DNA from 2 places in the Bacillus tuaregi genome. Region 1 is predicted to be linked to the other one. Evidence: predicted binding sites of a transcription regulator. Region 1 holds the regulator's gene; the other holds the start of a gene.
What was found. Region 1 encodes LexA, which represses DNA repair genes until DNA is damaged. Its sites were predicted from a motif close to CGAACATATGTTCG; they were not measured.
Positions count from the first base shown of each region.

Region 2: the regulator LexA is predicted to act here: its motif matches at 7,894-7,907, upstream of BQ5321_RS17265 (Y-family DNA polymerase).

Region 1 covers NZ_LT629731.1:1,906,234-1,917,724, forward strand. Annotated here, with positions in the region: gene hflX (GTPase HflX) at 1-685, shown strand, start outside; gene BQ5321_RS11440 (methionine gamma-lyase family protein) at 695-1,966, shown strand; gene BQ5321_RS11445 (ferritin-like domain-containing protein) at 2,071-2,523, opposite strand; gene BQ5321_RS11450 (MerR family transcriptional regulator) at 2,738-3,145, shown strand; gene glnA (type I glutamate--ammonia ligase) at 3,220-4,569, shown strand; gene BQ5321_RS11460 (Delta(5) desaturase DesA) at 4,844-5,872, shown strand; gene BQ5321_RS11465 (sensor histidine kinase) at 5,945-7,066, shown strand; gene BQ5321_RS11470 (response regulator transcription factor) at 7,082-7,681, shown strand; gene lexA (transcriptional repressor LexA) at 7,898-8,521, opposite strand; gene yneA (cell division suppressor protein YneA) at 8,676-8,996, shown strand; gene BQ5321_RS11485 (YneB family resolvase-like protein) at 9,019-9,675, shown strand; gene BQ5321_RS11490 (DUF896 domain-containing protein) at 9,983-10,213, shown strand; gene tkt (transketolase) at 10,515-11,491, shown strand, end outside.
Region 2 covers NZ_LT629731.1:3,090,077-3,101,567, forward strand. Annotated here, with positions in the region: gene BQ5321_RS17220 (endonuclease Q family protein) at 1-776, opposite strand, end outside; gene BQ5321_RS17225 (NUDIX hydrolase) at 777-1,328, opposite strand; gene BQ5321_RS17230 (aldo/keto reductase) at 1,430-2,347, shown strand; gene BQ5321_RS17235 (YqkE family protein) at 2,421-2,663, opposite strand; gene BQ5321_RS17240 (CoA transferase subunit A) at 2,801-3,487, opposite strand; gene BQ5321_RS17245 (hydroxymethylglutaryl-CoA lyase) at 3,637-4,542, shown strand; gene BQ5321_RS24855 (hypothetical protein) at 4,603-4,734, shown strand; gene BQ5321_RS17250 (alpha/beta hydrolase) at 4,855-5,775, shown strand; gene BQ5321_RS17255 (iron-sulfur cluster biosynthesis family protein) at 5,805-6,131, opposite strand; gene BQ5321_RS17260 (YolD-like family protein) at 6,209-6,541, opposite strand; gene BQ5321_RS17265 (Y-family DNA polymerase) at 6,571-7,830, opposite strand; gene BQ5321_RS17270 (hypothetical protein) at 7,933-9,354, opposite strand; gene BQ5321_RS17275 (MFS transporter) at 9,503-10,711, opposite strand; gene BQ5321_RS17280 (hypothetical protein) at 10,883-11,491, opposite strand, start outside.

The sequences.
Region 1 (11,491 bases):
TAAGAAGAACCGTGCCTTTCAGGTTGCGATTGTTGGGTATACGAATGCCGGAAAATCAACCTTATTTAACCGTTTAACTGAGGCGGCTTCACTTGAAGAGAATCAGTTATTTGCGACTCTCGATCCTATGACCAGAAGATGTATTTTACCAAGCGGGTTTACGGTTCTCATGACAGATACGGTTGGTTTTATTCAAGATTTACCGACAAGCCTGATTGCTGCCTTCCGTTCAACTTTAGAGGAAGTCAAGGAAGCGGACCTCATCCTTCATGTAGTGGACTCATCAAACCCAGATTATTTTCAGCACGAGCAAACAGTTAATGAACTGCTAGAGGAGCTAGAACAAGGACAAATCCCGCAGATAACGGTGTATAATAAAAGGGATGTCCAGCATCAGGACTTTGTGCCTTCCGCAAAAAATCAATCGATTCAAATAAGTGCATTAGTGGAGCAGGATCGTATCGCATTAAAACAAGCGATTGAAATGAAAATGATTGGTATGATGAATTATTATCATGTTGAAGTACCTTCAACAGAGGGGAAATTGCTGTCACAATTAAAGAATGATACGATTCTAAGGGAGCTGACCTTTGATGAAGAGAACCAATGGTATGTTTGCAAAGGTTATTCATTAGCGGATCATCCCATTGTTGGTCAACTGCAACAATATACTGTAAAGAGATAGGGGAAAGACATGTTTTTATCATTAACTTATGGGGAAGTATTACAGCCGCTTGTAGCAGAAGTGGAGCAGCAAATTAAAAATAAGCATGCAGAAATTGAACAAAGAATAGATCGCAATCAGTTTCGGGTACTGCAAAGCTTTCAACACAATAAAGTAAGTGATTCTCATTTCATCCCATCTACCGGCTATGGTTATGATGATTATGGCAGAGATACACTTGAAAAAATTTATGCAGAGGTCTTCGGAGCTGAAGCTGGATTGGTTAGACCTCAGATTATCTCTGGAACCCATGCGATATCGATTGCATTATTCGGTGTGCTCAGACCGGGAGATGAGCTACTATACATAACAGGAAAACCGTATGATACCCTCGAGGAAATAGTCGGTTTACGAGGAAAAGGAACAGGTTCTTTAAAGGAGTTCGGCATCACGTATAATAGTGTGGATTTATGCGAGGATGGACGTGTTGATTTTCAAAAAGTTTCAAAAGCTATGAAAGCAAATACAAAAATGATTGGCATTCAGCGTTCAAAGGGATATGCAACAAGGCCGTCCTTTACGGTTGCTGAAATAAAAGAAATGATTCAATATGTGAAGGAGATAAATCCTGAAGTAGTGGTATTTGTTGATAATTGCTATGGGGAGTTTGTAGAGGATATAGAGCCCTGTCATGTTGGAGCCGACTTAATGGCAGGTTCACTAATCAAAAACCCAGGCGGGGGCCTAGTGAAAACTGGCGGCTATATTGTTGGTAAGCAGCAATGGGTAGATGCCTGCTCATATCGCTTGACATCTCCTGGGATAGGAGCGGAGGCTGGAGCTTCGCTATATAGTTTACTTGAAATGTATCAAGGTTTTTTCCTTGCTCCACATGTTGTTGGACAAGCTTTAAAAGGTGCTGTATTTACAGCTGCCATGCTTGAACGAGTTGGGATGAATTCTAATCCGAAATGGGATAGTAAACGAACTGATTTGATTCAGTCAGTACAATTCGATGATCGTGATAAAATGGTTGCCTTTTGTCAGGCTATTCAATTTGCATCGCCAATTAATTCCCATGTAACCCCATATCCTGCCTATATGCCAGGCTATGAAGATGATGTTATTATGGCAGCAGGTACATTTATTCAAGGGGCAAGCATCGAGCTTACAGCTGACGGTCCAACAAGATCTCCGTATGTTGCTTATGTACAGGGTGGTTTGACCTATTCACATGTTAAAATGGCTATTTGTATCGCATTAAATTCATTGCTTGAAAAAGGTCTCGTTCAGTTGAAATAGATTTAGTGTATAAGAACCCTACCTGATACGAGGATTATTAAAAGGAAGAATAGTTAAAATTCTTCCTTTTTATATAAAATCATAGAAGAATACCAAAGGGTGAATCAGGTTCTGAGCCAATTAAGATTTACTAAAAAATATAAGAACCAGACAGCGTGATTTTGTTCGTCTGCGGCTGCACGTCGAAAAACATCTTTTACATATGGATAACTGCTTTTATCTGCTATTTCTAAATAAAAACTAACGATAGATTGCTCATTACGTATAGCGAGCTCAATTCCTTTGCGATAAGAATTGGGACCATTTCCATTTAGCTTAGGCCTAGGCTGCCTACCTGTTAAAGAGGAGTAGATCTGAATAAATTGTCTATAATGCTTTTTTTCATCGCTGAGAATTTTAAGTATTTGTTTTCTTTCTTTTTCAAAACGTGCTAGTTTTGAAATTTTTTCGTAGTAATGGATGGCATTGTATTCATCATTAATAGCCTGTTCAATGTCTTTAATCAGCTGCTTCGTTTGCCTCTGATAACAATAATGCAGCGAATAGGATGGATACATAATTTTTACCTCCTCAACGAAAGCTAGGATAGTATATGGACTTTCGGGTATTAAGTGCAGGTCTGAAGATCAGTTGTCCTTGTTTCATTGTTAAAAAGTGAAAGAAAAAAACTTTATAAATACGATGTAAGAATTTCTAACATTTGATTGACGTATTTTCTGACGTGGCATATAATAATTTTAAGAATAAGAAAAAGGAAATGGGGAAATGCCAATGACAGGAAGTCAAATTCGTCGCTCGATGCCACTCTTTCCAATGGGGACAGTGATGCAACTTACTGATCTAACTGCTCGGCAAATCCGCTATTATGAGGAACACGGTTTAGTGAATCCTGAAAGAAGCGAAGGTAATCGCCGGCTCTATTCCTTAAATGATATTGATACTTTATTGGAAATTAAAGATTTAATTGACCAGGGTGTAAATTTGGCAGGGATTAAAAAAATTTTTGCCGTTAAAGAAGAACAATCAATAGAGCATGAGCTGCAGAAACAAGCCATTAAAGAAAAGCGTGAGCTATCTAATGAGGAAATTAGAAAGCTGCTCAGAAAAGAATTAACAAATGCTGGTCGATTTAACCGTCCATCAACACGCCAAGGAGATATGTTCCGCTTCTTTCACTAGATTGATTGAAAGAAGTCTATGCAGCAAAACATGTAAAATTCAAATGCAGAAGATTCTGGGAGGAAAATTGTAGTATGGCAAAGTACACTAAAGATGATATTAGACGCATGTGTTCAGAACAAAATGTTAAATATATCCGACTTCAGTTTACGGATATTTTAGGTGTAATTAAAAACGTGGAAATACCGGTTAGCCAGCTTGAAAAAGCAATTGATAATAAAATGATGTTTGACGGTTCTTCCATTGAAGGATTTGTACGGATTGAAGAATCCGATATGTACTTATATCCGGATTTAGACACTTTTGTTGTTTTTCCATGGACGGCAGAAAAAGGCAAGGTAGCTCGTTTTATTTGTGATATTTATAATGCAGATGGTACCCCATTTGCTGGGGATCCGCGTAATAACCTAAAACGAGTATTAAAGGAAATGGAAGAGTTAGGTTTTACTGATTTCAATCTTGGACCTGAGCCGGAATTCTTCCTGTTTAAGCTTGATGAAAAAGGGGAACCAACATTAGAACTCAATGATAGTGGAGGCTATTTTGATTTAGCACCTACTGACCTTGGTGAAAACTGTCGTCGCGATATCGTTCTTGAGCTTGAAGAGATGGGCTTTGAAATAGAAGCTTCACATCACGAGGTTGCGCCAGGACAACATGAAATTGACTTTAAATATGCGGATGCAATCACAGCTTGTGATAATATCCAAACATTTAAATTAGTCGTTAAAACAATTGCTCGTAAACACGGTCTACATGCAACATTCATGCCAAAGCCATTATTTGGTCTAGCGGGCTCTGGAATGCACTGTAATTTATCTTTATTTACTAATGGAGAAAATGCGTTCTATGATCCTACAGCAAACATAGAGTTAAGTGAAACAGCCCATCAGTTTATTGCAGGTATTGTTAAGCACGCTGAAGCCTTTACAGCCATAACAAACCCAACAGTAAACTCGTATAAGCGTCTTGTTCCAGGATATGAAGCACCATGTTATGTTGCGTGGTCAACAAGCAATCGGTCCCCATTAATTCGTATTCCGGCATCTCGTGGCTTAAGTACACGTGTAGAAGTCAGAAGCGTTGATCCAGCTGCCAATCCTTATCTAGCGTTAGCGGTGTTATTAAAAGCAGGACTCGATGGAGTGGAGAATAAATTAACCCCTCCAGCGCCAGTGGATCGCAACATCTATGCAATGGATAAGGAAGAACGTTTAGCAGAAGGCATTACTGATCTTCCAGCAACACTTGCACAAGCTATTGAAATTTTAAAATCCGATGAAGTTATCGTATCAGCTTTAGGTGGCCATATCTTTGAACACTTTATTGAAGCGAAAGAAATTGAATGGGATATGTTCCGTACCCAAGTACATCCTTGGGAACGAGAGCAATACATGAGCGTATATTACATGAGCGTATATTAATAGAAATTCCCCTCTCAGCGCAAAACGTTGAGAGGTTTTTTTGTTAAAGAAATCATTATTCACCGAACAAAGGATTTCCTCACAAAGATTCAATTTAACAGTTAAATGCTCATCATTACAAATCTTTCCTTATTTGGATTTTTACTTATAATTTCTCCAAAGAAGAACAAACTACCAATGATAATAATTTATTAGTCTTACTCAATGCTCGTCATTAATAACAATAAAATCACTATATACTACAGACTTAATCATTAGGAGGACATATTAAAGTATGACAAAACAATTGCAAAAGGAATTGAAGAAGACTATTGCTCCTTTCGAGAATGCGAATCTCAAAAATAGCATGATCCAGATACTGAATACCGTCATGCCTTTTTTTCTTTTATGGTATCTTGCGTATGAAAGCCTCTCCTTTTCCTATCTTATAACCATTCCAATAACCGCAGTTGCGGCAGGCTTTCTTGTAAGGATTTTTATTATTTTTCATGACTGCTGTCATCAATCCTTTTTTAAAAATAAAAAAGCAAATGAATGGGTTGGAACCATTACTGGAATATTAACATTATTTCCTTATCATCAATGGAGGCATAGTCATAATATCCATCATGCAACAAGTAGTAATTTAAATAAAAGGGGAACAGGCGATATATGGGTTATGACGGTAAAAGAATATCAAGAAGCTTCTTTTTGGAAGCGAATGGCCTACAGACTATATCGAAACCCGCTTGTAATGTTTGGATTAGGTCCTTTATATTTATTTTTGATTTCAAATCGTATCAATCGCAAGGCTGCACGTTTAAAAGAACGACTCAACACATACTTCACTACAATAGCGGCACTATTACTATATGTACTAATGTGCGGGCTAATCGGCTGGCAGGCTTTTTTCATGATCCAGGGGCCGATTTTATTTATATCAGGTTTCCTAGGTATTTGGTTATTTTATATTCAACACCATTTTGAGGATTCATATTTTGAAGCAGAAGAAAATTGGGACTTTGTAAAAGCAGCAGTTGAAGGAAGTTCATTTTATAAACTGCCAAAAGTACTTCAGTGGATTACAGGAAATATAGGCTACCATCATGTACACCATTTAAGCCCGAGAGTACCGAATTATTACCTTGAGGAAGTACATGACCATAATCTACCCTTAAAAACAGTGCCAACTGTTACCATCCGTTCAAGCCTACATGCCATTCATTATCGACTGTGGGATGAGGGAAGCAAGCAGTTTGTCAGTTTCCGGGATATCAAAAAAAGAGCCGTAAGACAAAAATTATTTCATAAGATGGTGGATTAAAAGGAAGTTTATTTAAGACTTCCTTCTTTTCTTTTGTTATGATAGTACTATCCTAAATAAAGAGGTTTCTGAATGAAAAAAAGATTGCAATTGTTCTCAAGTAGTACAGGAGTATCACCGTATATATGGTCGCTGTTTGCGGTTTTACCGTTTTACTTCATTTTCCAATGGTCCTCGATTGCGCAAATTGTAACAGGGATAGTGCTGTCTGTTTTCTTTTTTGTTTCCTATCGGTTTGCTTTTATTTCAACTACCTGGATGAAATATCTGTGGACTAGTTTACTAATGGTTATTTCTCTTACAATGACAACCTTCTTAGGCTATGTCTATTTTGCTTTTTTTCTGGCTTATTTAATTGGGAATTTTAAAAATAAAGTAGCCTTTGTTACCTTTTATGTTATTCATTTGGTAACTTCAACAGTGGCCATAAATTATAATTTTATTATTCAAGATGAGCTTTTTTTAAAGCAGTTCCCCTTTATTGTCATTATTTGGATTAGTGTGATACTATTGCCATTTAATATTTATAATCGAAAAAAACGAGAGCAATTAGAAGCTCAGCTAGCCTTTGCTAACAAGAGAATTTCTGATTTAATTGTACAAGAGGAACGGCAGCGTATCGCCCGTGATCTTCATGACACATTAGGGCAAAAGCTTTCGCTCATTGGTTTGAAAAGTGACTTAGCTAGAAAAATTATGGATAAGGATTCTGCACAGGCACGGGCTGAATTAAAAGATATTCAACAGACGGCAAGGACAGCTTTAAATGAGGTTCGGAAAATGGTCTCTAATATGCGGGGTACAAGGATAAAAGAGGAGATTAGCCATATTAAGAAGCTACTTGCGGCTGCGGAAATTAATGTGAAAATAACGGGTGAAAACTCACTCTCCAATGTATCATTATTTTTAGAAAATATATTAGGAATGTGTTTAAAGGAAGCAGTAACGAATGTTGTAAAACACAGTAAAGCCTCTAATTGTTGCATTAGTTTTCATCAGTCGAGTAAGGAGATTATCATTACCATTAAAGATGATGGAATAGGCATGGCATCTGAAGATGGTATGGAAAAGGGAAATGGACTAATTGGAATGAGAGAAAGATTAGAGTTTGTAAATGGCTCTCTGGAAACAAAATCCGAACAAGGAATGAACGTAATTATAAAGGTGCCGAATGTGGTAAAGCAATCTGAATAGTGGAGGTGCAATTAAATGATTCGTATTGTGATAGCTGAGGACCAGCAAATGATGTTGGGTGCACTAGGTTCCTTACTTAATTTAGAGGAGGATATGGAAGTAGTAGGGAAATCTAGTAATGGGGAGCAGGCAGTTGAACTTGTACATAAATATCAACCAGATGTTTGTATAATGGACATTGAAATGCCGATAAAAAGTGGTCTAGAAGCAGCTGAAGAACTGAATGGACTTGGATGCAAGGTCATTATCCTTACAACATTCGCCAGAACTGGATATTTCCAGCGCGCATTAAAAGCTGGTGTAAGTGGTTATTTATTAAAAGATAGTCCAAGCGAAGAATTAGCTAATACTATTCGTAGTGTAATGGCGGGTAAACGGGTTTATGCACCGGAGCTAATGGATGATTTCTATAGTGAAGAAAACCCATTAACTGAACGAGAGAAAGAAGTGTTAGAGCTTGTTGCTGACGGGAAGAATACGAAAGAAATTGCGGATGAGCTTAGCATTAAATCTGGAACCGTTCGAAACTATATTTCTACTATATTAGATAAATTAGAAGTAACGAACCGGATAGAAGCAATAAAAAGGTCAAGGGAAAAAGGCTGGTTTAAGTAGTAATGGGGCGTAAGTATCTCTTTGTGGGAATCTTACGCCTTTTTTAACTTCATTCAGCAAATGCTTCTTCGATTCAGTGGGGGTACAAACCCCGGCTGAATGAAGTTAAGCCTCCGGCGGATGTCTCGGATTTTTAAAGGTAGTTTATCGAGCGGGTTCGATAAAAATCCGGACGCAAATTCGACGGGCGAATTTGATTTGTTAGTACTTTAAGAATCAATGAATATGACGATATACCCCAATTACTTTTCCTAATATGGATACGTTTCGAAGAATAATAGGATCCAAAGCAGAATTTTCCGGCTGAAGTCTAAAATAATCCGTTTCTTTAAAGAAACGTTTTACCGTCGCTTCATCTTCATCTGTCATTGCCACAACAATATCCCCATTATTGGCAGTGCTTTGCTGTCGAACAATCACATAATCACCATCAAGAATTCCAGCTTCAATCATACTATCTCCCATCACTTCGAGCATAAATAATTGTTCATCAGAAGGCGCAAGGCTTTCTGGCAATGGAAAAAACTCTTCAACGTTTTCAATTGCTGTAATGGGTTGTCCTGCTGTCACTTTACCGACTATAGGTACATTAATGACATTGCTTCTTGGAATATGAGCATCTTCATCTATATCAAGAATTTCAATGGCTCTAGGTTTTGTTGGATCTCTTCTTATTAATCCCTTTGTTTCAAGACGGGCTAAATGACCATGAACTGTTGAACTAGATGCAAGTCCTACTGCTTCACCGATTTCTCTTACGGAAGGTGGATACCCTTTTTGTTTGACTTCATTTTTGATGAATTCGAGGATATCCTGCTGACGTTTTGATAGTTTTGCCATCTATATCACCCCTTATTATTTTCTTATTATATTAATAATAGCATGAAATAGCTTTGCATACAAACATAAGTTCTAAAAAAAGTTGACACAAAACAAATGTTCGTACTATAATGGACACATAAAGAGAACGTATATTCGAAAATGAGGTGCGAACATGAGAAAATTGTGGAGTAAATACTCATATGCTATTATTCTAGTTGTTTTATGTATGATTTCCTTAGTTGTTATTAAGGTTAATTTGCCTCTTTCACATGATCATTATATGACTATAACAGTATCAGCAGGAGAATCACTTTGGGAGCTATCACAAAAATATGAAGAGCAGCATGGTTTATCGGAAAGGGAATTTATCAAATGGGTGGAGCATTACAACGGAATCTCAGGAGATCACATCTTTGTTGGCGATAATCTCACCATTCCGATTAAATCTGGCCATGCAGAGTTGGTGGAGATTCAAGATTTAGCAAGTAATTAAAAAGTAAAATCGGGGAGGAACCATGAAAGCAATCGTTTACTGCAGGGTTAGCACAGAAAAAGAAGCGCAGGAAACATCTCTTCAACGTCAGGAAATAGAGCTGCTTGAATTAGCGAAAATAAATCACTTTGACGTCGTGAAAGTGATTAAAGAACAGGCAAGTGGTTATGATTTAGAGCGGGATGGAATACTAGAGCTGTTATCCCTTATAAGTAGCAAACAGGCTTCAGCCGTTCTAATACAGGATGAAACTAGATTAGGACGAGGCAATGCAAAAATTGCCTTGCTTCACTGTATCTTAAAGGAACAGGTAAAACTTTACAGTATTGCACATAATGGTGAATTACAGCTTTCTGATTCAGATTCAATGGTATTAAAAATTGTCAGTATGGTAGAAGAATATCAGCGGAAATTACATAATGTAAAAATAAAAAGAGGTATGAATAGGGCGATAAATAATGGCTACCAACCGCAAAAAAACCTTAAACATCAAGGGAAAAATGCTGGACGTGAAAAGATTGTTGTGCCATTAGAGGAAATTATTCGTCTTCGAAAAAACGGACTGACCTTTTCAGAAATTGCTGCAACCTTAAAGGGCTTTGGATATTCTATTTCAAAAGCAACGGTTCATCGCAGGTATCAGGAATTCATGGAGGAAAGTGAAAATACGGCAAAATAGTTGTCAATCAGACTAGTTTTTAGTATTATGTCTTGTATCCTATTGATTAGAATTTAACTTCATTCAGCCAATGCTTTTTGTACCGAAAGCTTGCGACAGGTACAGAAATCCTCCACTTCTACAAGTGGGGGATGAATGCAAATAGTTCTTCGATTCAGTGGGGGTTCACACCCCGGCTGAATGAAGTTAAGCCTCCGGCGGATGTCACGGATTTTTTTAAAGGTAGTTTACCGAGCTAGCTCAGGTAATCCGGACGCAAATTCGACGGGCAAATTTGATTCAATGTTTTTGGAGTAAGGAGGACAAGATGCTTTCTAAAGAAAAATTGGCAAGGATTAATGAATTGGCTAAAAAGTCAAAGGAATCAGGACTAACCGAGCTTGAAGCAAAGGAGCAGTCAAAGCTACGCGGTGAATACTTACAAACATTTCGTTCATCCATGTTAAATACGTTAAAAACGGTCACAGTTATTGATCCTAAAGGCAATGATGTAACCCCTGAAAAATTAAAAAAAATGCAGCGTAAAAATTTGCATTAATTAAGTAGAGCGAACTTTGTTAAGTGATTACTATTTGAAGGATCACCATCAGAGTTAGCTCTTTTTTACATAGATTTTTTGATTAAGGATATCCTAAGCAAGTCATTCAGATTTCGAATAAATAAAATACTTCTTCATATTACATCATTTAGAAATGGTCAATATGAAAAATATTGTTTTTTTCTCAGATTTTGTTGAATAAAAAACCTTCTCACTATAATATTAAAAGCGTAGTCATTTGCGAATGGATTACTATTAAGGTATGACCATTCAATATAGATTGGAAAGGATGTTAATTTTTATGTTTGATCAAGTCGATTCGTTAGCCATTGCGTCAATTCGAACATTATCCATTGATGCAATCGAGAAAGCCAATTCCGGTCATCCAGGTATGCCAATGGGTGCTGCTCCAATGGCCTATACTTTATGGAGCCGTTTTATGAATCATAATCCTAAAAACCCTCAGTGGTTTAATCGTGATCGTTTTGTTCTCTCAGCTGGTCATGGTTCTATGCTGTTGTATAGTATGCTTCATCTATCAGGTTATGACGTAAGCATGGATGATTTAAAAGAATTCCGTCAGTGGGGTAGTAAAACTCCTGGTCACCCTGAATACGGTCACACTCCTGGTGTAGACGCTACAACTGGTCCGCTTGGACAAGGAATTGCTATGGCTGTTGGGATGGCAATGGCTGAAAGACACCTTGCAGAGGTGTATAATAAAGACAATTATAAAGTAGTTGATCATCATACATACAGTATTTGTGGCGATGGCGATTTAATGGAGGGTGTATCAGCTGAAGCAGCTTCACTTGCTGGTCACTTAAAATTAGGCCGTTTAGTTGTTCTTTATGATTCTAATGATATCTCACTAGATGGTGATTTAAACCAATCCTTCTCAGAAAGTGTAGAAAACCGTTTTAAAGCTTATGGATGGCAATATCTACGTGTAGAGGATGGAAATGATCTTACAGAAATTGCTAATGCTATTGAAGAAGCGAAGAAGGATGAACTTAGACCAACATTAATCGAAGTACGTACGGTTATTGGATACGGCTCACCAAATAAATCTGGAAAATCTGCTTCACATGGTTCTCCACTTGGTTCAGATGAGATTAAGTTAACAAAAGAAGCATATAATTGGACATTTGAAGAGGACTTCCATGTCCCAGAAGAAGTCTACGACCAATTTAGAAAGTTAATTGTTGAACAAGGTGAGAAAAAAGAAAAAGAATGGGCTGAACTATTTGCTCAATATAAAAATGAGTTCCCTGAATT
Region 2 (11,491 bases), 1.2 Mb from region 1:
AGCAGTGGGTCTAATCCATAGTTGGCTATAATCCCTCTTTCCCCCTTGTTAGCTAATGCCTTTTCTAATTCCTGAAACGTCGGAGCATTCATCGCAACCGTTTGATACTCACGAGCTATTTTACCCAGTGAATGGGCATCAGAGTTCGAGATAAAGGTATAGGAATGAAGCTCTTTAATTCCATCTGCCATATAAGTATCCGAGCTTAACCCAAGCTCAATTGCATCAATTGCTTCCGGATCAAACACCTCCGCTAAGGACCTCTCCACTCCTTTTCCATAAAGGCTTTTAAAGGGCGTGAACACATGTGCCGGAATAAATAATCCGCCCAATTCCTTTACTTTCTTTTGCAGCTCTTTTCCACTTGCATAAATTCGCTGTGAACTAAGGTGAATATTTTTTAAATGATTTTTAAGCCAATTGGAGAAATATTTTAAGCTCATCATACTAGGAAAAAAGCAGAGAACATGAATCGGACCATGACAGCTTTCATCATAAATTTCAAGTTCAGAGCCCGGAATAATCGTTAAGCCCCCATATGAAAGACCTCCGCCGGATAACTCTATTAGTTCTCCGGTATCCATATGCTCCTCCATTTCCAAAATGACTTCTGGAGAATGACAGTCAATAATTCCAATCATATTGAGACCTTTTTCATCTCTAGCATGCGCAATAATATTGGAGAAGGTTAAGCTTTTCGCTCCTGTAATTTTCACCGCTCTGCCGCTTCTTGTCCGACCAATGTGAATATGAAGATCTGTATAATAATGGTTCATCTAGTTTTTCAACACCTCTTGCAGCAGCAGGTATTGGACAGCAAATACCGTTTTGGCATCGCAAATTTGTTTTTCCTCAATGGCTTGCTGTGCTTCATTAAGAGTCAATTCGATTAGATTGACAAACTCATCTTCATCAAGCCCAGCAGCATTTTCCTTCTTCTTTAAGCCTTTTGCAACATATACATGAACAATTTCATCGGCAAATCCGGGAGAAGTATAGAATGAATTTAATAATTCTATGCTCTCACAATCATAGCCGGTTTCCTCTTCCAATTCTCGCTTCGCACAAGCTGAAGGCTCTTCTCCTTTTTCCAGCTTTCCGGCTGGAATTTCAATGATCGTCTTTTCCAAGGCTTTTCGGAATTGTTCAACCATCACCATTCGATTCTCATCTGTAATCGCAATAATCGCGACTGCCCCGGGATGTTTAATTAATTCTCTTTTTGCTTTCTTCCCATTCGGAAGCAGTACCTCATCTACCTGAAGTTGGATGACCTTCCCAGAGAAGATTTTTTCTGTTGATAATGTTTTTTCTTCTAGGAGACTCATAAAATAACCCCTGTTCTATTTCAAATTTAATAGCACATATATTTTATCATACTCTATTTGATGGGAAAAAATATGATATAAAGGAAAAGGAGGTGTTCACTTTGCAAAAAAGACAATTAGGTCAATCCGATTTATTCGTTACAACACTTGGGCTAGGCTGCATGTCATTAGGCCATGATAAAAAGACAGCTGAATCGATTCTAAAAACAGCTGTTGAAGAAGGAATTAACTACTTTGATAGTGCGGATTTATATGATTTTGGAGAAAATGAACAAATCATCGGCTCCGCACTCAAATCTGTCCGTGACAAGGTGATTATTGCGACAAAGGCAGGCAACCGTTGGAATGAAGCAAAGGATAACTGGAGCTGGGATCCATCCAAGGCATACATAAAGGAAGCTGTTAAAGCTAGTCTGAGAAGGCTCAATACCGACTATATTGATTTGTACCAGCTTCATGGCGGGACCATTGATGATCCAATCGATGAAACGATTGAGGCTTTTGATGAGCTAAAAAAGGAAGGAATCATCCGTTATTACGGAATTTCATCCATTCGTCCAAATGTCATTCGTGAATATGCGGCAAAGTCTAAGATGGTTTCTGTCATGATGCAATACAGCCTTTTAGATAGAAGACCTGAAGAAGAAGCTCTACCACTTCTGCAACAACAGCAAATAAGCGTCGTTTGCCGCGGCTCACTGGCAAAGGGAATGTTAAGTGAGAAAATGCTGGCAAAGGCTTCACCATCTGTAAAAGAAAATGGCTATTTGGATTATTCCTATTCTGAACTTGCCGAGCTGCTTCCAGCATTAAAGGCACCCTTTGATCGCCCATTCAATGAAATAGCGCTACAATACAATCTCGCTCATCCTGCTGTCGCTTCTGTTATTGTTGGTGCCAGCTCTCTAGAGCAGCTAAAAGAAAATATTCGTGCCGTACGCAGTCAGCCTCTTACAGACGTTGAACTTGACTTTCTCAGGGGGCATACGAAGGCGAATAAATATGTTGCACACCGTTAACCTTTTACGTAAAAAAACAAGAAAAGAAATGGCCGTTTATGGGCTGCTCTTTTCTTGTTTCACATTTATTTTACTATTTAAAATCTTTCCAGTTAACGCTGCTTTCATTTAACAGCTCCTCGAACGATTTATTTTTTTCCTTTAATCTACGCTCTTCCCGTTTTTGTTCCTCCAGTGCCAACCGGTGTTGCTCCTCTTGATTTTGCAGCTCTTTTTTCCTGTCCTTTAGTTCATTAATGAGCTCAGCGTTCAGGAGATCACCAAGGGTAACCGGTTTATCTTGTGTTTGTGATTTTTTCTCTTGTCTTTTCTTCATGGCAAATTCCCCTTTTTATGATGATGTTCATATTATACCATGATGCTGGGAAAAAACGACCATGGGATGTCATTCATGCTAGTAAGCATCTAAAATGACCGTAGCATCTATTATGATTGCACTAGTACACACACCTCCTACCTGAGGCGCAAGCGCTCCATTCGTTTTTGCTGTCTGCCCTCTACTATCGTTTGAACATAGATTCCAGGTGTATGGATTTGATCTGCCTCGAGCTCTCCCGTTTCCACAAGCGCCTCTACTTCAGCTATCGTAACCCGGCCAGCCGCAGCCATCATCGGATTAAAATTACGTGCTGTTTTATGATAGACTAGGTTCCCCAGCCGGTCTCCTTTCCACGCCCGTACAATACTAAAATCCGCCATTAAGGCCTCTTCAAGCAAATATTCCTTCCCATGATAAGTGCGGATTTCTTTTCCTTTTTCCAGTTGGGTCCCAACACCAGCGGGGGTAAAGAAGGCTGGTATTCCAGCACCTCCAGCTCTGATTTTTTCCGCCAGTGTTCCTTGTGGCAGTAGTTCTACATGAAGCTCCCCGGCAATTACCTGTCTTTCAAACTCTTTATTTTCACCAACATAGGATCCAATCATTTTTTTGATTTGACGGTTTTTTAACAGAAGGCCTAACCCCCAATCATCTATTCCACAGTTGTTGGAGATGATGGTTAAATTCCGGACATTTTTTTCTACCAATGCCAAAATGAGATTTTCTGGAATGCCACATAGACCAAAGCCTCCTACCATCAGTGTTGCTCCATCGCTAATCTCTGCTATTGCTTCCTCAAACGACGAACAAATTCTCTTCATTCCTCAACCTCCACACACCTTTGTAATGCTCCTACTTATGCATCATGCGTTTCTTACCTTCATAAAGTGGTAGTAAAAAGGATCCGCTTTCAATCTATTTGTTGATGTTTTTGCCTTCTAATTTGAGATTATGATGTGGAGGAGAAAAAATGACACTTCACTTGCCAAAAAAAGTGACGATTATTGAAGTAGGTCCACGTGATGGACTGCAAAACGAGAAAAATTTTATTCCAACGGCAGTTAAAATAGATTTTATTGCCAAATTAAAGGAAGCTGGCCTTCAAGAACTGGAATTGACCTCCTTCGTTTCTCCCAAATGGGTTCCACAAATGAGTGATGCCGAGGATATCGTTGCTGCTTGTCTTGACTTGAAAACGAAAGCAATCGTTCTTGTTCCAAATCGTAAAGGAATGGAGAGAGTCATGCATACACCGTGCCGAGCTGTTGCCGTCTTCGCCGGTGTAAGTGATGAGTTTAATCGAAAAAACAGTAACAAAGCCACCTCCGAGCTCTTGAAGGAGCTGATTCCTGCTGTGATTGAATTAAAGGGGAAAGGCTATTTTATCCGCGCTTGTATTTCAACTGCTTTTTACTGCCCCTACAAGGGGAAAATAGCTGAGGCGGATACAATCCGACTTTGCAATGTGTTTATTGATGCTGGTGTGGATGAATTAAGCGTAGCAGACACAATCGGAATGGCTGCCCCACATGAAAGTTTTTCTTTATTTTCCAAGTTAATCCGAAATTTCCCAAACCAATTGATTACTGCTCATTTTCACGATACACGAAAAATGGCATTAGCCAATATTTATGCAGCCCTCGAGGCGGGGGTTGTTCGGTTTGATGCTTCTGCCGGCGGTCTTGGCGGCTGTCCCTTTGCTAAGGGTGCAACAGGGAATGTTGCGACAGAGGATGTCGTCTACATGCTTTCACGGATGGGAGTTGATACAGGCGTGGACTTAGAGAAGCTGATTGACGCTATTCACCTTATCTCCCCACACCTTTCACGTCCCATTGACAGCGCGGTTTTCCGTCTGCACACGGCTGCTGAATAATTTGCACCTCCTTAATCCATGTTAATGAATGTATTCTATTCAATAAGGAGTTGAATTTGCTTGAGTCAAAAACGCGAAAAGGGCTACAGCCAAAAAGGGAAACCAACGGCTGATACAGTGAAGCAGACGATTGCAGCTGAAGATTTAGAAAACGCCATTCATCCAACTAAAAGACAAAATGCCCAGCAGTAAGCCGCTTCTAGTAAGCGGTTTTTTTGTTAGACCTATCTCTAGATGTTACAATAAAGAGAATTCTATACGCAGCCAGTTTCTCCTAACATGAAAATAATCGGAGGCATGAAAATGAAAAACCTGAGAAAACTGCTTCGGATTCTTTTTTCGTTCCTGTTCTTCCTTACGTCTTTTGGGGTTTATTTTACCAATCGGATCATGTACATCAAGAAAAAAGATGAGCAACTGATTTTAAACCGCGAAAAAAATGCGGGACGGTTTGATCCTGATGAGTTCCAGTACTTACCCAAAAGAGAAGTAAGCATCCCTTCCCCTTTCGGATACGAATTAAAAATGATTCTTGTCGAACCACATTCTGCTAAGCACTATATCATTATTTCCCACGGTGTAACTGAGAATAAAATCAACTCGATTAAGTATATGAAGCTTTTCCTTGAAAGAGGCTTTAACGCAGTGATTTATGATCACCGTCGCCATGGTGAATCTGGCGGAAAGACTACCAGTTACGGCTATTACGAAAAGTTCGACCTAAAAGCGGTTGTGAATTGGCTAAAGAAAGAGAAGGGGCCTGATTTATTGCTGGGGATTCACGGAGAATCCATGGGTGCGGCCACAATGCTCCTCTATGCGGGAATGGTTGAGGACGGGGCTGATTTTTATATTTCCGACTGCTCCTTTTCCGATTTTAAAGAGCAGCTTTCCTATTTACTGAAAACGGAAATGAAGCTGACACCGAGGCCGCTGCTTCCGATTGCAGATGTTTTCCTGCGGATGCGGGAAAGATATTCATTGCGTGACATTTCCCCTATTTCAGTCATCCAGCAAATAAAGAACCCTATTCTGTTCATTCACAGTAAAAAGGATACTTATATTCTCCCTTCCATGACGGAAGCCCTATATGAGAAGAAAAAAGGACCCAAAATGCTGTTTCTTGCTGAAAACGGTGCACATGCCCAATCCTTAAATGAGAATAAGGAAGATTATGAAGCTGCCATTGATGAGTTTTTACGTGAATTTGGTTTTCTTAACAAAGATACCTAATCGAGGATATCTCCCTCGATTAGGTATCTTTAGTTAGTCTTGTCGAATAGACTCATTCTTGGATTCAAATATTGATTTGGACTTTTCAATTGAAAGCAATTCGTTGCTTCCTGAAAGTCAATGGTCAGGACATCATCGAGAAAAACCTCTTTTGATTTCTCAACATAAATGCTGTCATACTGAGTTTCAATCGCATAGTCGTCGTCTTCCAATTCATTCACAAGCCATAAATTAGTTACACCGCACATCACACAGCCGCATTCCTCGGCATCATATTTCAGCTTTAACAAGCCTTGCTTTCCTGCTCTGAACGCTGCTATTTTCACCGCGGCTCGAGCTGTAATCGTTATTTCCATTTTTACGGTCCCCTTTCACTATGGACGATTGTAGCATACTTTTATAAGTGAGCCATAGTGATAAACCTTCAAGCCTATCATCCGGCATGCTGCACCTCCATGATATTTTGCCACTCAATTCGGTGCTCCTCGCCAAAACGGTCTATGACATGAAGACGACTGTTTAAACTATCACAGCTGCAGATACGACCGACCAGCAATTCATATTTCCGCTCGCGAAAGTGAATAATCGTTACCTGCTTGTCAAATTCCATTGCCTCAGTAATGATTTCGTTCATGATTTCTAATTGCTGCTCATCCAGCTCTTTTTTCGTTTCATACGAGTCCTCTTCTGCCCATTCCCTTAAAACCTTGACATGCTCGGGCAGCATCATCGATACCCATTTTATACGGCCACGATCACGAATCATATAGATCCTCCCTTTGTCTTTTCAAATTCTTACCTCTTATGCCCACCCACGAGCTTTGCCCGTTGCCTAGCCGTACCAGCAGCCGTATAAGATACAGCACGCAAGAGAGCATCAGAGCCGAAACGTTTACGGATTTTGTCCACCGTATAGCCAAGCTCACGCTTTTTCCATCCATTTAAATCAAACAAATTCAACTGAAAATCAACATCATCGGACAATTTACTGAGAGACATCGTTATTTTCCTGACCGTTTTCCCTTCATAATGTTCATGAAAAAGTTCAAGACAGACACGATAGATCTCCATTGTCACATTTGTCGGGCGTTCAATCGTCCTAGAACGATAAAAGCCGCCGCCAAATTCATCCTGGCTGTAGCTGACACCAAAGCTAATCGTTCTTCCTGCTTTACGGTGAGTCCGGGCTCTCTTGGCCACCTCTTCACACATTTCCAAAATGACATGCTTGATTTCTTCTTCTTCCTTATAATCACGCATTAGCACCTGGCCTTTTCCAAAGCTAACCTGCCCCGCCATAATCGGTGCACCGATTTCAGACAAATCTATTCCCCAAGCATGATGGTAAAGCTGATTTCCCATAATTCCAAATTTCTTCTCAAGCTTTTGTAAATCATAATGGGCAAGCTGCCCCACCGTAAAAATCCCCATTCCATTCAAGGTTTTCTCTAGCCTGCCTCCAATCCCCCACATATCACGAAGTGGGCTGATTGGCCAAAGCTTATTTGGAATATCCTCATACCTCCATTGTGCCACGCCTTGTTTTTTCGCCTCCAAATCAAGACAGAGCTTTGCCATCAGCATATTAGGACCGATGCCGACCGCACAGGGAAGCTGAAATTCCCGTTTAATATCGTCCCTAATTTTCTCAGCTATGGTCACGGCGTCTCCCCACAGCTTTGCCGCTCCATCCACCCTCAAAAAGCTTTCATCAACACTGTAGGCATGGATTGCTTCTTTTGGTACATAGCGGTTAAAAACGCGAATGATTTCCATTGAAATTCTGACATAGGTGGCCATCCTTGGCTCTACTACCGTAATCCGCGGGTCATCAGGGATATCAAACTTTCGCGCCCCCGTTTTAATGCCAAATTCTTTTTTCATCCGCGGTGAAGCCGCAAGAACGATACTCCCTTCGCGTTCCTTATCACCCACGACCGCTAAATAGCAGTCAAGCGGATCAAGCCCCTCCATAACAGCAGAGCAGCTCGCATAGAAGCTTTTCATATCGATGCATAAAATTTGCTGCTGCGGCATTTTACTGTAATCCATCATAACCGCATCCTCCGCTTATAATTAAGAACGTTTGTTCTGTATTATTCTATTCATTATTGTAAGCGAATATGCGTTCTTATTCAATGGAAATTTTCGGCATCATCAGCCTGTCACTTGATTCCTCACTAATTGATCATAAACTTGCTGGTAGGCGGATGCCTCCTCGAGCATTCCTTTATGCTGATACATTTTGGACAGCTGCAAGACAGGAGCCGCAGCATCCGGATGGAGTTCCATTTCCCATGAGAAGCATTCAATGGCTTCATCATACTGCTGAAAGTCAGCATAGTATTGGCCCAGTTCCATCATATGATCTGGGTCTTCTAGTAATTGAAGCATTTGATTGATTTTTAAAAAGAGTGGTGAGCGGGGTACAAGCCTTTGAATCGGTTGAAGCATACGTGAAACAGACACTAAATCATTCGTTTTCAGTAATAGGTTAATAAGACTAAACAGCTTCTGTTCCAATTCCTTCAGCTTATTCTGCTTGATGAGCCTTTTCATAACGGGGATAAATGTCTTAAAATGAACAGCAATGAAATGAACCTCTGCACGTTCCCATACTAAGTCGAGAATACCGTCATAGGAGTCTGGGAGGTCGTCGATACATTCTAATAAGAAAAGAGCTGCCCTTTCATAACGGTCTTCGCGCACCATCCTAGACATGACAGCTTGTAGATTAGGCAGTGTGCGGAACGGATTCACATGGATATAGCATAAAAGTCCGATCCAATCCTCCATTGTCATGAATTGAAGCGCAATTGTTGTATAGGTATCCACCAAATCAGCTTTCGAAAGCTTCTGAACCTTTTCAATCCACAGCAATAATAGCTCGACATATCGCCCTTGTTCACTTAGTAATGTATTAAGAAAGGAAGCTTCCATCTCGTTCATACGATTTTTGAAGCAATGCCGTTCAATAAACAAAGGATCCTTCTTATAAATAGCTTGTAAGGAAGAGGACTGATATAAACGACTATAGGAAAGGAAATCCTGAACATGCACGCTATCTTTAGCGGCACTTAATTCAGGAGAAAAGTCATGTATAAGAAGCAGGATTTGGTAGGCCTTAAAGAAGCTACCTTTTCTTCGAAAATAGAAGAAGAGCTTATCAATCGTTTCTGACAATTGTTCTTTTGAAAAGAAGGAATCAAGCGCTGTAGCAATATATGCTACTTCCTGAAGAGAGAATTGACGTTGAAGCTGGGAGAAGAGTTTATGTTTGTTGGGAATAACAGCCTTTTCTGAAGGGAGTATAAACGGGAGAAGAGGATGGTCTGCCTCCAGGACCATTCCTTCATGAAAGGCTTTAGCCAAAAATGACCCCATTTCAATTTGCTCCAATGCTTCCCCATATACAGGTAAATCATTATAGAAAAAACAATAATATAACGTGGTCAGTGATGGCGTTTTTACCTCCAAGATTTTAAATCGCGAATAGATTACAGTTCGCAGAACCTGACCTGTTACAACATTCTTTTGATTCTTAATAGATAGCTCTACTGCCTGGACTTGTTTCATCATTATTATTCAGCCCCTTATGTCATATCCTATTAACATTATTATAGCATAGCTCCCATTTTGATAGGACAGTAAAGGAAAGAACCATTAAACCGTACGGTTTAATGGTTCTCCACAATGATTCACGATAGCTAAGTACAGCTATGTGATATTATTTAGTTCCCATAGCCGACTTTTGATGAGAGTTTCGCTTAAAGGAACGTTTCTGCCATATAATAGTAGTTACAAGCGTCAGAACAAGTAATGTCAATCCTAAAAAGAAGGGGTAAATGATTTCTACATCATAGAGAACTCCCGCCAGCATCGGTCCTAACACATTCCCAATACTCATATAAGCATTATTCATTCCCATCGCAAAGCCCTGTTCATTGCCAGCTAATTTTGAAATAAGCGTATTTAATACAGGACGTAAAATGGAAGTGGCAAGGAAAATGAGCAGCGTAATCGTAAAGAACAGCAAATAGCTTGAAGCAACCAAGGAAAGTAAAAACCCGACCGTTGCTACCCCTAAGAAAATATTTAGTACAGCCCCTTCACCGTAACGGCTCACAATCCGGTCAACGACAAAGAGCTGAACAATCACACTAACAATTCCCGTTGAAGTTACCATGATGGCGATATCCTGCGGAGAAGCACCGAATTGATTATCAACAAAGAGACCAAGCACGGATTCATAAGCCATTAACCCAAAGCTCATCGACAGAGTAATAATAAGCGGAATAAAGTATGGCATTTTGACCGAGCGCACCATTTTCTTAGCCATTGATTCTTCCTGCGGCAGTTCAATAGCACCCGGTTGAACGACTTGACTTTCCTTTAGAACAATAACCGAAAAGATTACTGCCCCAAGCGATACAATGGCCGAAATTAAAAATGGCATTTTTAGTCCAAGATCAGCTAGAAAGCCTCCAATTCCCGGTCCAATGACAATCCCTAAGGACATCGCTGCAGAAACAAAGCTGTTTCCTTTTGCCCGCTGCTCCATCGTGGTGATATCCGCTACATAGGCAAAAATAGCCGGTACAAGGAGGGCACTGCCCATTCCTCCAATCACACGAGAAGCGTACAGCATCCAAATGGAGTCAAATCCATAAAAGATAAAACTTGAAAGCGTCAGACCCATAAGTCCAAATATAATCATTTTTCTTCGTCCATATTGATCCGTCCACTTCCCAGCAATCGGCGAACAGATAAACTGGGCACCGGCAAAAATCGCAATCATTAACCCAGCTGCTGTCCCCCCCTGGTTAATCGACTCTAAATAGGCAGGTAATATCGGAATCACAATCCCAAAGCTACCAATCGCAATAAACATATTTATCATTAAAACTATCAGCTTTTTTCGTTGGTCTGCTGACATCAAATACACCTCTTTCTTATTTTTCCAAATATACATTCGCTACCGTAAATGAGAATTATTTAGCGACACAAAAGAATTTATATATTACATGACAATGAGAGCAACGTCAATAAAAAAGCTCCCAAAACTAATTTGGGAACCTTACGACGTTACCGTACAAGGTCTATATTATTAAAGAGGGAGTGTCGGTAACCTTAGCTTTTTCATAACCAATCTGATTAAGTCAGCTCGATTCATTCGACTGTCTTCTTTACTTTCCACTATATCTGATACATGCTTATAATCCTCGAAATCACCTTGATAGACTAATTGAAAAAAAGGAATTTGTTGAAAATCATGCGGTGTTACATGTGAAGGATGCTTTGGCAGCTCCACTACCTGTGCCTCCTTTAATACAGTGAACACAAATTGAGAGCAAAAGAAGGCATGCTTGCGGTTAAATTGTTTATTCAAGGGAATAGCAAATAGACCTAGTAAATTGTAGCGGTAAAGGTCCCTTTCAATCTCAATCTGACGGATGTACTGATTCATTTTTAGAAATTGACTTTCCGTAATCGTGCAGCAATAGATTGCACATTTCGCTTGTTTTAATAAACCGGTGTGAATACTTTCCTTAACAAAGCCTCCAGTAAACGGGTTTCTCGGTCTCTTTCTTCCAAAGCTATATAGCTCTGAGAAGTGAGGATCAAAAGAAAGAGAAGCATGATTATAAGGTTTTTTTGTATAACACTTTATCATTCTCGTAAGAAGTGTACCGGTATCAGTAAGAACAACATAGAC